3 regions of the Cytobacillus sp. C11.1 genome follow, and region 3 is predicted to be linked to each of the others. Evidence: riboswitches for the same ligand, from Rfam matches in the RefSeq annotation. Region 3 holds a riboswitch; each other region holds the start of a gene.
What was found. Region 3 has a riboswitch for glycine ahead of gcvT (glycine cleavage system aminomethyltransferase GcvT). Riboswitches for the same ligand answer to the same signal wherever they lie in the genome.
Positions count from the first base shown of each region.

Region 1: it holds a riboswitch for glycine, as region 3 does, so the genes downstream of both, AC3ZVC_RS15360 (trimeric intracellular cation channel family protein) here and gcvT (glycine cleavage system aminomethyltransferase GcvT) in region 3, are expected to answer to the same signal.
Region 2: it holds a riboswitch for glycine, as region 3 does, so the genes downstream of both, purU (formyltetrahydrofolate deformylase) here and gcvT (glycine cleavage system aminomethyltransferase GcvT) in region 3, are expected to answer to the same signal.

Region 1 covers NZ_CM176935.1:3,079,764-3,084,736, forward strand. Annotated here, with positions in the region: gene AC3ZVC_RS15355 (YkvI family membrane protein) at 296-1,396, shown strand; gene AC3ZVC_RS15360 (trimeric intracellular cation channel family protein) at 1,741-2,352, opposite strand; glycine riboswitch at 2,459-2,553, opposite strand; gene AC3ZVC_RS15365 (carbohydrate kinase family protein) at 2,889-3,983, opposite strand; partial or broken gene AC3ZVC_RS15370 (EamA family transporter) at 4,322-4,973, shown strand, end outside.
Region 2 covers NZ_CM176935.1:468,875-473,847, forward strand. Annotated here, with positions in the region: gene AC3ZVC_RS02425 (alkaline phosphatase D family protein) at 1-134, opposite strand, end outside; gene AC3ZVC_RS02430 (hypothetical protein) at 447-767, shown strand; gene AC3ZVC_RS02435 (FbpB family small basic protein) at 1,128-1,253, opposite strand; gene purU (formyltetrahydrofolate deformylase) at 1,341-2,207, opposite strand; glycine riboswitch at 2,358-2,459, opposite strand; gene AC3ZVC_RS02445 (MFS transporter) at 2,675-3,865, opposite strand; gene AC3ZVC_RS02450 (glycosyltransferase) at 4,002-4,640, opposite strand.
Region 3 covers NZ_CM176935.1:2,264,587-2,269,559, forward strand. Annotated here, with positions in the region: gene AC3ZVC_RS11200 (DEAD/DEAH box helicase) at 1-1,160, opposite strand, end outside; glycine riboswitch at 1,340-1,428, shown strand; gene gcvT (glycine cleavage system aminomethyltransferase GcvT) at 1,591-2,697, shown strand; gene gcvPA (aminomethyl-transferring glycine dehydrogenase subunit GcvPA) at 2,714-4,060, shown strand; gene gcvPB (aminomethyl-transferring glycine dehydrogenase subunit GcvPB) at 4,053-4,973, shown strand, end outside.

The DNA.
Region 1 (4,973 bases), 820 kb from region 3:
CAGGCCCACACACTATTTAATCGATTCCTTCACTCATCAAAAAATAGGAAAACTGTATTTCATTGTACCAACTCTCCGTGAAATTATTCAAACCAAAAGTTTATACAATCCTTCCAAAACTTTTTGGGGGTGCTTTTCTTTTGGGATTTATGAAAATCCTATTTTTGAGAAAATTTAGAACTCTTTTTGTTCAGATAAACAAATCATTTATCCTATCTTTTAGTATTTACACAAATAGATTTCATCTTTAAATTGTTATACTTAAGAAAGAGACAATTCGAGGGGGGGAATCTAAATGAAAAAAATTCTAAAAAATGGAAGCGCTTTTATAGGTGTAATCGTGGGTGCTGGATTTGCTTCCGGGCAGGAAGTTCTTCAATATTTTACTAGTTTTGGTCTTATGGGTATTTTCGGCGCAATTATTGCAACCGCTTTATTTGCTTATGCCGGAATGACATTGGTATGGTTAGGCAGCAGCATGAAAACTGCATCACATAAACATGTGATCTATAAGATAAGCGGCCGGTATCTAGGGTTAGTTATTGATTATATTCTTATTTTTACATTGTTTGGTGTAGGCGTAGTAATGATAGCAGGTGCAGGGTCAAACTTAAATCAGCAATTTGGTGTGCCTGTCATAATAGGAACAAGCGTTATGACGATTCTTGTTCTTTTAACCGGGATGTTAAAGGTTGACCGTGTTGTTGCTATCATAGGCGGGATTACCCCATTCTTAATCTTCTTTGTGATTATCATTTCTATCTATAGTTTTATAAATGCCGACGGATCATTCCTCACTTTAGATCGTGTAGCCAAGGAGCATCCAACTACTCTTCCAAATTGGTTTATTTCTGGTATTAATTATGTGTCCTTTAATACGGCAGTAGGTGCATCTATGGCAATCGTTATGGGTGGAGCAGAAAACAATCGTAGAACTGCCGCATTAGGTGGATTAGTCGGAGGTATTGGGCTGGGTGTTCTCATTCTGCTGAGCCATCTAGCTATTTTTTCTAAGATTGAAAGTGTTGGCAGTATGGATATGCCAATGTTAGCTATTGTTAATAATATTTCTCCTGCTCTAGGTACCGTTATGTCGATCGTTCTCTTTGCAATGATTTTCAATACAGCGATCAGTATGTTTTTCTCATTTGTGGCTCGTTTTTCAAAGGTAGGTACACCAAATTTTAAAAGGTTTTTCGTCGTAACAATGATTGTAGCATTTGCTGCAAGTTTCGTAGGATTTACAGATCTTGTTAGCCACTTCTACCCACTAATTGGTTATCTTGGATTGATCCTAATTGCCGTTTTAATGATTGCACCAATTAGAATGAAGACGATTCAAAAAGGAAAATACCATGAAAGCGAAACGTATACAAAAAAAATAGTGAACAGCTAAATACTAAACCAATAATATTATAAAGAAGGAGAGCAGTGTATAAATACGTTGCTCTCCTTCAACTATAGTATCTTTTTTTCACTTTTACCTCTTTTTAACAATCCTAAAAGAACCTTATTTCAATTCCACTCTAAATTTGATATTGATAGGGGTGCGGTCTTGTCGCCACCAAATCAATGGGAATGTTATTACAATTATTTAAACATGGAGAAAGATGAATCATATATTGAAAGAGATTTAATGTATTTACCAAATTCAAATTTTCATTCGAAAATAGACACATAAAAAGCTCACTCTGAAGTGAGCTTTTTATGTTTAGAGAATGTATAAATCAGAACCTGTTTTTAATCTTCTTGTTGTTTTTGAATTGTTCTAGTAGGTAAACTCCAGGCGAATCGATGCGAAATTACTCGTAATATTAAAGTAATAGTAAAAAGAATATAGAATTGATAGGACTCTGATAACCACTCCATGCCTATAATAAACCCGGCAAAAATTGCCCATAAAAGATATACATCCTGACGTAAAACAATTGGCTTTTGTTGAGCTAAAACATCACGAATAATTCCTCCACCTGCACCGGTTATTGCGGCTGAAAACATAACAGCAAATAGAGGTAAGTTAATTGATTGTGCATACATAGCCCCCTGAACAGCAAATGCCGACAAGCCAATTGAGTCAAAAATACTCCATTTCGTTAGAAGTTTAACTGCGCTACTTGGCAATAAGATGACGATACTTATGGTGATAATAGCAACGATAAAAAGAGTGGTTTGCTGCCATAATTCTATGATAGGAATACCAGTAAAAAGGTTTCTAATAGCGCCGCCGCCAAATGCAGTAATTAATCCTAGAACATAGGCGCCAATAATATCGTATTTTACTTTCAACGCAATGACAGCCCCACTCATCGCAAAGGCAATGGTTCCGATCACGTTCAAAACATCCCAAACCATACAACCCCCCCTAATCATTGAGTAAGTATCTATGTCCTTGTACCTGTGAGTTTTACCTATGTTAGAAGGCCTACCCCGTGGGTGTGTGAAGCACTATCCAGAGAAGCGTTCTGCAGTGGTCTTTTTTACCTAAGAGATTCAACTTTTCTAAAGATTTTCCCTTTCGGTGACGTACCATACATTCTCTCCTACAGCAGTCTTTCGCAAGTTTTATTTTTATAATTATACAGTATAGAAGGCAGGCTTATTTAGTGTAAGTGAAGTAAAAAGAGAGTGGAAGGTAGAAAAAGGCCAGTGAGAAGTGGGAAAGGATTCATGTATAGGTAAGAGGGGCGAACTGATTTCATATAACCACTTGGCCCCCGAAGGTTTGCAAAACTTCAAATTGCCCGCTATAGATCATGAGGATTGGTTTTCGATCTTGGGTACGGTATATCGGTGACTCAAAAGATCGTTATATAACGACCTTTTGAGTCATCTTTTTTTAAAATGATCAATATAAAGTTGCAGCCTAAACCTCTGTTGCTTCCCGAATTTCACCTCGAAACTTCCTTTATTATTTCATGAAGTTTTTCAGGTTTTAAAAATGATGATATAGATTCTTCAGTTTGAAGGGTAAGAGCAGCACCTGCAAGTCCTAATTGGCAAGCACTAAATAATGATTCTTCGTTCATGATTCCATATATGGCACATGAAGCAAATGCGTCATCAGCCCCTGTGACATCCACAAAATTCGTTTTGAAAGGAGACAAATGCCCGGATTCCTCAGCAGAGAAATAAAAAACCCCTTGGTCACCAAGCGTGATGATAATTTTTTGGACGCCACGCTTTCTAATTTTTTCACAAGCAATTTGGCAGTCCTTGATTGAGTCAATTTTTATGTCAGCAAGGATTTCTGCTTCTTCTCGGTTAGGGAGTATTAGTTCTACTCCGTCAAGGCAAAAAGGAAGTTTTTGTGCTTTGGCTGAAGATACAGGGTCAATATACAAAGGAATGTTTACATCTCTGCAGCGTTTAATCATATAACTTATACATTTCTTGGGAATATTCGTATCCAGAAAAACGGCTTGTGAGGCAGCAATATGGGACCATTTTTCCTCGAACATGGAAGTTGTTATTCTTTCGTAAATAGTCATATCAGCCATGGAGACAATACTTTCACCATCAATATCTAACAAGGTCGTATAAGTCCCGGTCCGTTCTGTTGGCAGCACCCATACTTGACTAATATCAACTCCTACACTTTTCGTTTCCTTTAGTAACCAGTTTCCCTCTTTATCGTCTCCTACACAAGCAATAAGAGAAGTGTTAACACCGAGCCGACTTAAATTTTCGGCAAAATTTCGTGCTACACCGCCACAAGTCTCCGTAATTTTTACTGGATTTGATGAATAGAGACGCACCTTCTCATTTGTTCGCGCTTTCCGGTCTGTGTTTACTCCTCCAATACATACGATCGACGATTCGTCTCTCAGTATATAGCCACGGCCTTTGATTTCACCGCGTCTCGTCAGGTTAGCAATATAATTAGCAACTGCAGGTCTTGATAAACCGACTTTACTTGATAATTCTTGCTGTGAAATGAAAGGATTCATTCTTATGTGATGTAAAATTTGTTGCTCTTTATCCATGAAACAACCTCATTCTCCTTAAACGTTAGTTTAATTGATAAACAATTGTTTGTAAATGCTTTAATCTTAAACCCCATTTTAATAGATTATTTATCGGCTATCTTTATAACAAAATTGCCTTACCGGACAACATTTTTGCTACTGGCAAAAGATAAATAATACATGAGCTAAATGATCTGGACGGTTGATTTAGTCAATCCATTATAACTAAAAAATAGATTGCAAAAAAGTCTATCGGTAATTTATATTGGAGATTATGATTTTTTTTGAAATTTTTAAAATCATAATCAAATTCAATTCAATAAAAAATTGTACGAGGAGGAAGTAGAATGATGAGGATGTATCTTTATCCCCTGTTGGTAGTGATAGCAGCTAGTAGTTATGGTGTAGTTTCAACCATCATAAAACTAGCAATGCGCAGTGGTTTTTCGGTCTCAGAAGCAGTTACAAGTCAATTTTTTATCGGCTTTTGCATCGCTGTTGGTATTTTCCTGCTTACAAACAGAACAAAATTAAGCCTTAATGGAGTAAAAATTCTTATTTTTGCTGGCGTTTTAACAGGGTTAACAAATATTTTATATGGTCGTTCATTAAACTATTTGCCTGCTTCTTTGGCAGTTGTCCTGCTGTTTCAATTTACATGGATAGGCATGTTGATTTCTTGTATAACAAAACGCCAATTTCCAAGTCGAATTGAATTACTATCTTTAATCATATTGGTAGCAGGAACAATACCAGCAGCTGGTTTAATTGATGTTGGTTTATCTCAAATACCTTTTCAAGGGTGGTTATGGGGGTTAGCAGCAGCTCTTTGTTATTCCCTATTTTTATTTGTTAATGGAAGAGCAACTGCAAGTATGACTACTTCTAATCGGTTAGTATTGGTTTCTTTCTTTGCTTTTATGATGTCGGCAGTGTTTCAGTCGCCGGAAATTATTTGGAATGGGACTTTGTTTAACGAAGGACTATGGATTTATGGTTTGGCATTGG
Region 2 (4,973 bases), 1.8 Mb from region 3:
GCCATCGCCAGGGCAAGCGAAAACCCGGCAATCTTGCCTGCTCCCGAAAGAAAGCTGCGGCGGTCAATATCCTTCTTTACGCTTTCCTCATTGAATTTCCTGATTAACTCATCAATCGATCTCTCATTTCTCATTTCTTCACCTCTTTTATAATCTCGATTCACTTTTGATTATAAAAGGCTTGTTTTAAAGAAATATGAAGATATGTAAAGAGTAGCCGACGTATGTATGCCTAATTTAACAGGCCTTTTGTAAGAAATTGGATCTGTGGTGTTCCACAGATCCAGCACTCCCCTTCCAAATACCTGTAAGCCTCCGGGCCATTTGCCCCTTCTTTCTTAACAATTTTTTCATAGAATATTAACGAATATTGTCAGAATTTTTTAGTTTACTAATCTGGAAACCATGGTTATGATAAATACAATCTATTAAAAAGGGGTGAGGAGTTGAAAAAATCCAGATTCATGCCGTTTTTGCTGCTGTCCATTTTCTTATCCTTCCTCATCACCCAATACCCCGGCGTCCATTTTAACGGGATTCCTATGGACGAAAGCAAAGCCATAACCGTTTCCGAACTTGCGGAGAGCTTTCTTTTAAAGGATAATCCTAAGAAATATGTGTTCACACAGGATTCAGCCTCACTGGCACTCGGCAGTCTGGCGATCATCCTTCTCCTATACAGCGCGCTTCACATAATCGCGCGCAGGAAAAAAATCTTTTACACCCCCATTTTCTACGAGGCGAACTACATGATCCACACTCCTTAATTGTCCAAAAAACAATTAAAGGAGGAAAACGAAATGATGTGGATTCGATTCATAATGATTGGCTTGTTTTCATTAACAGCTTCCAGCCTGTTCTTTTATCAGGGAACGGAAATCTACCACGCCTTTGTGGAATACTTTAAACAAAAATAACATCAGTAGGCGCCCAGGGAATTCTCCGGGCGCTTTTTTGCTGCCTTAGACCGAAAGTGAGGGGAGTTGCCGATATATCGGAAAAGTTGATGATATATCCTTCATCTCCTCTTTTCTTTTCCCGCATACAATTGGATCCCTTCCACTAGAACCCACGCGCAATATAAAAAAAGCACCCAGCCTGTTCTCAACCAGGCTGGGCGCTCTTCCTTATTGGGCTTTTGCATATTTATCGTCAATCTTCTTTTCAATCTTCTCAAGCTGACGGCGGTCCTTCAAAAGCTCTTCTTTATTTTCCTTTATCATTTCAAGCATTGATAACTTTTTCTTTTTCATGTTTGCTCACCTTCTCTCATGATGTTATACAACTCTAAGGATGCTCTTCTGCATATTTTTCGACAAAATTCGGGTGGTACCTGGTACCTAAAACACAATCGTCTTATTCCCATGCACAATGACTCGATCTTCAACGTGCCATTCCACTGCCTGGGCGAGAACCCGCCTTTCGACGTGGCGGCCGGCGATTTTGAGATCCTGTGCGGTGTGGCGATGGTTGACTCGCTGCACATCCTGCTCGATGATTGGTCCCTCATCCAAATCATTTGTTACATAATGGGCTGTTGCCCCAATCAGCTTGACTCCGCGGTTAAACGCCCTTGCATAAGGATTGGCTCCCACGAAGGCAGGCAGGAAACTATGGTGGATGTTGATAATCTTATTCGGATACCTGGATATAAAGCTTGGCGAAAGAATTTGCATATATCTCGCCAAGACAATGAAATCGACTTTCCCATCCAGCAGCTTTACCGCTTTTTGCTCAGCTTCAGCTTTTGTATCAGGCGTAATCGGAATGTGATAATAAGGAATCCCATATCCCTCTACAACTTCCTTTAAATCAGGGTGATTGCTGATCACTAAAGGAATGTCCACCTCAAGCTCCTTTGACTTCCAGCGCCAAATCAGCTCCAGCAGGCAATGGTCCATTTTTGAAACAAAGATCGCCATCCGCTTGCGTTCACCCTTGCCGCTCAGCTTCCACTCCATTGAGTATTCCTTGGCCATCTCTGGCAAATCCTTTTTCAATTTTGGGAATGATTCATCAAAATCATTCATATCAAATTCAATCCGCATGAAAAAGATGCCTGCCAGCGGATCGGTTGTATGCTGGTCAAAATGGACAATATTCGCTTTATGCTCCAATAGGAAATTGGATACGGTTGAAATGATGCCTGGCCTTTCCGGACAGGAGATCAGCAAAGTCGCCCGGTTTGCATTAATATTCATATTCATATTGAGTTCCTCCATCCGCATTTCTGGAAACAAGCTGCCAAACACAAAAAGGACAGACAGGGGCAGCATTTTCCTCCCCCTTCTCTGTCCTTTTACCTGAGAGTTTAACCCCTTTGGTGTCGCATCATACATGCGCGCTCTCCAGAGATGCGTCCCGCTGCGGTTCTGTCTACCTGAGAGATTTGCTTCAAGGGTCTTTTTGAAGCTTGCTCCTTCGGTGGCCTCTTCGTTGCTCTCTCCCGCAGCCGTCATTCGCTCAATAATTTTTGTTATTTTCAGAATACTACGGTATTTTAAAAGTGTCAACCGATCTGCGTTTCTTTCACAAAATTGCCACAATTTAATATCTCTGGATTCGGTCCGGAATCTTTCTTATAGTGGCTAGTAAAATAACTTTATGCAATCTCTTTTACCTTTCCGTTCAACACACAAAAAGCCTGAAGACAAATGTCTTCAAGCTTTTTCATCTATACAGCCGCTTTAGGCTTAGGCGCCTTCTTCTGCCAGGCAACTGTGATAAATAAAGTAACTAACAATAAAGCTAACCCCAAAACAAACGGATACGAGATCCGGACATCATAAAGCACGCCGGCAATCGTTGGGCCAAGCACGTTTCCAATGCTCATATAAGCATTATTCATGCCCATCGCAAATCCCTGCTCATTACCGGCCATTTTTGAAATAAGCGTTGTTAAAACCGGACGCAGGATGGATGTCGCCAGGAAAATAATAAGCGAAATGACAAAGAAAATGGCATAGCTGCCTGCAAACAGCGACACAAGGAAGCCAAAAGCCGCGACTGCCAAAAAGATATTCAGCACCTTTCCCTCTCCATACTTGCTGACAACCCGATCCACGACAAAAAGCTGAACAATTACACTTATAATCCCTGTTGAGGTAACCATAATGGCAATCTCTTGCGGAGTAGCACCAAACTGGTTATCAAGATAAAGTCCCAGAACCGATTCATATGCCATCAGTCCGAAGCTCATCACCAATGTAATAACAAGCGGAATAAAGTAAGGCTTTCTAACAGACATTGCCAGCTTCTTGACCATTGGTTCCTCTTCAGGCATTTCGTCCGCAGAAGGCTGCTGCAATGTGCTGCTTTCTTCAAGGAGCACAATGGAAAAGATAACAGCCACTAAGGATACAAGCGCGGAAATCAAAAATGGCATTTTCAAGCCGAAGTCTGCCAAAAATCCGCCAATTCCAGGCCCAACTACAATACCAAGTGACATCGCAGCTGAGACAAGGCCATTCCCTTTTGCCCGCTGCTCCATGGTTGTAATATCAGCAATGTATGCAAAAATAGCAGGAATCAGCAAAGCCGCCCCAATTCCTCCGATTACACGTGAAAAGTAAAGCAGCCAAATCGAATCTACTGCATAAAAGACCAGCATGGATAATGTCAAACCTGCTAAACCGTATATAATCATCTTTCTGCGACCGTACTGGTCAGCCCATTTCCCAGCAATTGGAGAAAAAATCAGCTGGGCACCCGCAAAAATAGCAATCATCAAGCCAGCTGCCGTACCTCCCTGATTAATGGATTCCAAATAAGCAGGCAAAATCGGAATAATAATTCCAAAGCTTCCGATGGCAATAAACATATTAATCATTAGCATGTACATCTTTTTTCTTTGTTCTCCTGACATAGCGGATACCCCTCCCTCTATATATGAAAATTTTACAATTCAATTTTTGGCACGCTCTCTAGCTTATAATGGGACAGCCAGCTTTGTCAAAGGAAAAATAAGAGAAACTCCAGCATGTCACTGGAGTTCCTTTTCATCAGCTTTTAAATTTGTCTGGAAACTGCTTCACGATCGCGTCAGTAATGGCATCCGCCATGATAATAATATGTGAAACCCCTTCATCAATCGATACAATTCTTGCGTCCCAATCCTTTACCAGGCTTGCTGATAAATCATTTGTTACCAATTCCAAATGCATATACAGCAGCTTTTTCACGTCTTCATTTTTCAAATTAGGATTGGCGCCGCTAAGGAACGCTGCGATATCATCAGCATTCCGATGCCAGTCTTTGTTCAGCTGGTTTACCTTTGCTCCCTGCCCGCTCTTGGCTGCATCCACAATATCACCGGCAATGACGATATGCTCTTTGAGCAGCTCTGTCAGCTTATTCCCTGCAGCTTCTCCATAATAAGGCTTGATGGAATTTCCAATATCCTCCTGATTTTTCAGCAGCCGCGCCAGTACCTGCTTCTGATCCTCCGCACCTGCAGTTGTTGCACTTGTAATATAATTGCTTGTCCATAACACATGGTCAATCCAAAGTCTCCGGAACTCATTTTCAAACTTCACCTCTGATTGGCTGATACAAGGTTTCTGGGCTGCAGCACTGAGTGGCGATGCCACCATGTTTAACGGCAGCAGCAGCATTAATCCTATAATCCATAATTTCTTCATCACTTTACCCCTTCCAAAATTGAAAAAGTTTCCTTTTTATTTTGGATATTTGAGTCATTTTCATTCTTTTATTTTTAAAAAAATAATTCTCAATTTTTTCAATCAAACGTTTGATTTATTTAGCATAACCCTCTGGCCTTTCTATACTTTTCTGCAACGTGGCTTATTTGGACACTGATTCAGCTAAAAATACCCTATGCCAAAGGGGATAGAGAACTTCTAATTTGCAAGTTCAAGCTTTTATTTTCAGATTTCTAAATTTATTTGCAAATCCCTTTTTATTTGCAGATTCTTAATTTTATTTGCAGCTTGAAAACATTCTAATTCACCTTG
Region 3 (4,973 bases):
TACATTTGGGTTGCACGATATTCTGTAAAAATAATTACTTTATCATTTATTTTTTGGATTAATTCAAGAGCCTTTTGGGCTTTTGAATTTTGCTGGACAGCTTCAACCTTGGAAACAAGGTATTGAATTTGTTCCTGGAAAGCTTTAGTAGGCTCTTCTTGTTTTTTGAGCATATTCTGCAAAGTGAAATAAACAGCCTCCCTGCTGCTGCATGCTTCCCTTTGCAGAGTCATTACAGAAAATTGGCTGGAACTCACCCAATCGCCTTCTCTTCGCAATTCGGTTACAGCATCATATAGCTCTCTCTCTGCCTGGGAAAATTCAATCGGAATGGTTTCAACATGTCTCTTGGTCCATTCGATCCCTGTGTCCGCCCTGCGGTTCCGAATCATAACTTTATTTACTAGCTCTTTTAAATGTTCATCATCATTTAACGAACGTGAATCTTTTTTATAACTCTCATAAAAGGCCGACTCGTTGCCGAGATGGCCGGGTTTTAGGAGGGATACCAAATTAAATATTTCTCCGATCCGGTTTTGGATCGGAGTTGCGGTTAACAGAAGGCAAAATTTCTTCTTTAAATTTTGCACAAACTCATAGTTTTTTGTTTTATTATTTTTAAGCTTGTGAGCTTCATCGATTATGATCAAATCATAGTCCAGGCTGTAAATGATGTCCCGGTGGGGATTCCGTTTGGCGGTGTCTATGGAAGAAACCACAACATCACATTGCTCCCATACATAGCTTTTCCGCTGGGCAACTGCTGGGATGAAAAACTTGCTGTTCAGCTCCATTGCCCATTGAGATACCAGGGAAGCCGGAACGAGAATCAACACTTTTTTTACTAAACCTCTTATCATATATTCCTTTAAAATAAGACCAGCCTCAATCGTTTTCCCAAGACCAACCTCATCTGCAAGGATGGCTTTTCCGTTCATGCTTTCAACAACCTGCTTTGCTACTTCCAGCTGATGGGGAAGCGGTGTCAGATTAGGCAGGTGCTTTGGAGCCTGAAGGCCTTCAAATTCGGGAATGACCGTATGCTTTTCAACTTCTACAGCCAGCTTATACAGTTCCCAATTTCCCCAAGGACCATCGTCTTCTATTCTCTTTAAAAATTCATCCTGCCAGGAAGAATCAAAGCCAATTTGCACCGTCATAAAAACAGCTCCTTTAATCTATATAAACATATTGCCCAAACCTGGTTTAGGTGGTAGGATGATAATAGCTTTGAAAGTTTTGAAAGTTAACACATTAAATTTAGTTTATCGAAATAATGGAGTCATTATTTTTCTGTTTGGTATAAGTATGACCAACTTGGGAAATTTTATAAATGCGAATGATAACAAGGGGAGAGACTACGTTTGTAGCGCCGAAGGAGCAAGCAAATCCTGTGAATCTCTCAGGCAAAAGAACTCTTGTTTGACGCAGCTCTGGAGAGTGCTTCTATAAAGGAGCCACCCAAGGGGAAAGCCGATTTCGGTAAACTTTCAGGTGCAAGGACAGGGATCTTCTCAATTACGAGGGGATACTCTGTCCTTTTTTATGTTTCCTACACCGTTTTAAAAAGATTATGAGGGGGACGAGTAAATGTCACAGTTAAAGCGCACACCTTTGTATGAGGTGTACAAAGATTATGGAGCAAAAACCATCGATTTTGGGGGCTGGGACCTTCCTGTACAGTTTTCAAGCATTAAAGAAGAACATGAAGCAGTCCGTACCAGGGCTGGCCTTTTCGATGTATCCCATATGGGTGAGATCGAAGTGAAAGGCATTGACAGCCTTGCTTATCTTCAAAAAATGATGACAAATGATGTTTCAAAATTAAAAAACGCTGGTGCTCAATATACAGCGATGTGTTATGAGAATGGCGGAACTGTTGATGATTTACTTGTCTATAAAATTGGCGATGACCACTATCTGCTAGTTGTAAATGCATCAAATATTGAAAAGGATTACCAATGGCTGCAAGACCATGTTGAAGGCAATGTGGAATTGAAAAACCTTTCGGAAGATATGGCGCAGCTTGCACTCCAAGGACCGCTTGCTGAAAAGGTAATGCAAAAGCTTGCTGGAAATACAAGCTTGGGGGAAATCGGCTTTTTCAAATTTCAGCAGGATGTTGATCTGAATGGAAAGAAAGCCCTTGTTTCAAGAACTGGTTATACTGGAGAAGATGGTTTTGAAGTATACTGCGATGCGAGGGATGCTGTAGCATTGTGGAATGAAATACTTGAAGCAGGCAAAGAAGATGGCGTGCTTCCATGCGGCCTTGGCGCTCGGGATACACTCCGATTTGAGGCTAATCTTGCACTATATGGCCAGGAACTTTCCCCTGATATAACACCGCTTGAAGCAGGAATTGGCTTTGCTGTAAAAGTGAACAAAGAAGCTGGTTTTATCGGCAAGGAAGTTCTGAAGCAGCAAAAAGAAAATGGGGTTCCCCGCAAGCTTGCCGGGATTGAAATGATTGACCGCGGAATCCCGCGCCATGGCTATCCTGTTTATAAAGGAGAAGAGCTTATCGGGGAAGTGACAACAGGCACCCAATCTCCAACCTTAAAGAAGAATATTGGCCTTGCACTTATTAAAAAAGAACATACTGAGCTAGGAACAGAAGTGGAAGTAGAAATTCGCGGCAAACGTTTAAAAGCAAAAATTGCATCTACACCTTTCTATAAAAGAGAAAAGAACTAACCGGGGGGAGAAAACGATGAAACATCGCTATTTACCGATGACAGAGTCTGACCAGAAAGCAATGCTCGAAACGATCGGCGTTAAAGCTGTGGAAGAGCTTTTCAGTGACATTCCTGAAAGCGTAAGATTTAAAGGTGAATATAAAATAAAACCTGCAAAATCTGAAACAGCACTAATGAAAGAGCTCACTTTAATGGCACAGAAAAATGCCGATCTTCGCACAAACACCTCTTTCCTTGGAGCAGGTGTATACGACCATTACATGCCGGTTATCGTTGACCATGTATTATCGCGTTCAGAATTTTATACTGCTTACACTCCTTACCAGCCGGAAATATCCCAAGGTGAGCTTCAGGCAATTTTTGAATTCCAGACGATGATCTGCGAATTGACTGGAATGGATGTCGCGAACTCCTCCATGTATGATGGTGGAACGGCTCTTGCTGAAGCTGCAATGCTTAGTGCGGGAAATACACGCCGCAAAAAAGTGCTGATCTCAAGCAGCGTTCATCCTGAGTCAAAGGAAGTTGTCAAGACTTATGCGAAGGGCCAATATATTGAGGTAATTGAAATTCCTCACAAAGATGGTGTAACAGATCTTGACGCGTTAAACGATATGATTGGCGATGATATTGCAGCAGTAATCGTCCAGTATCCAAACTTCTTCGGAAGAGTAGAGCCACTAAAAGAGCTTGAAGAAATTATTCATGCACATAAATCAATGTTTGTGGTTTCAAGCAACCCGCTTTCTCTAGGAGCATTAACGCCTCCGGGAAAATTCGGAGCAGATATCGTGGCTGGGGATGCACAGCCTTTTGGGATTCCTACAGCTTTCGGCGGGCCGCACTGCGGATATTTTGCCGTTACATCCAAGCTGATGAGAAAAGTTCCGGGACGCCTCGTTGGCCAGACTGTTGATGATCAAGGGCGCCGAGGCTTTGTTCTGACGCTTCAGGCTCGTGAGCAGCATATCCGCCGCGATAAAGCAACGTCCAACATCTGTTCCAATCAGGCGTTAAATGCTCTTGCTGCATCTGTAGCAATGACTGCTCTAGGAAAGAAGGGCGTTAAAGAAATGGCTGTTTCCAACATGCAAAAAGCCCATTATGCCAAAAAGCAGTTTAAAGAAAATGGTTTCGAAATAGCATTTGAAGGCCCTTCATTTAATGAATTTGTCATTAAGCTGAACAAGCCGGTCAAAGAAGTAAACAAACAGCTTTTGGAAAAGGGCATTATTGGCGGCTTTGATCTTGGCAGAGATTTTGCTGACTTGAAAAACCATATGCTAGTTGCTGTAACTGAATTAAGAACGAAAGAAGAAATTGATACATTTGTTAAAGAAATGGGGGATTACCATGCATAAGGAAGATCAGCCACTCATCTTTGAAGTAAGTACAGCAGGGCGTATCGGTTACAGCCTCCCTGAAATGGATGTTCCGGAAACAGATTTAAGCGAACTTCTCCCTGAAGGTTATTTAAGAATAGAAGAGCCTGAACTGCCAGAAGTATCCGAGCTTGATATTATGCGCCATTATACGGCTCTCTCCAAACGTAACCATGGAGTTGATTCAGGATTCTATCCATTGGGATCATGCACCATGAAATATAATCCTAAAATCAATGAAAATGTTGCCCGCTTTAACGGGTTTGCCCATTTGCATCCCCTTCAGGATGAAAGCTCTGTACAAGGTGCATTGGAACTTATGTATGATTTGCAGGAGCATCTGATTGAAATTACAGGAATGGATGAAGTAACGCTTCAGCCGGCTGCCGGGGCGCACGGAGAATGGACTGGACTAATGATGATCCGTGCTTACCATGAAGCTAATGGCGATACGAAGCGTACCAAAGTTATAGTTCCTGACTCTGCCCACGGTACAAACCCGGCTTCTGCAACAGTAGCAGGATTTGAAACAATAACCGTTAAATCAAACGAAAACGGTTTGGTCGATTTAGAGGACTTAAGAAGAGTGGTTGGCGAAGATACTGCTGCCCTAATGCTGACAAACCCTAACACTTTGGGCCTTTTCGAAGAAAATATTCTGGAAATGGCTGAGATTGTGCACGGTGCAGGCGGAAAACTTTATTATGATGGAGCCAATCTGAATGCCGTTCTTTCCAAAGCCCGCCCAGGAGATATGGGATTTGACGTTGTTCACCTTAATCTTCATAAAACCTTTACTGGGCCGCACGGCGGCGGCGGACCGGGATCAGGTCCTGTCGGTGTAAAAGCAGATCTAATTCCATACCTTCCGAAGCCTATATTGGTTAAGAAA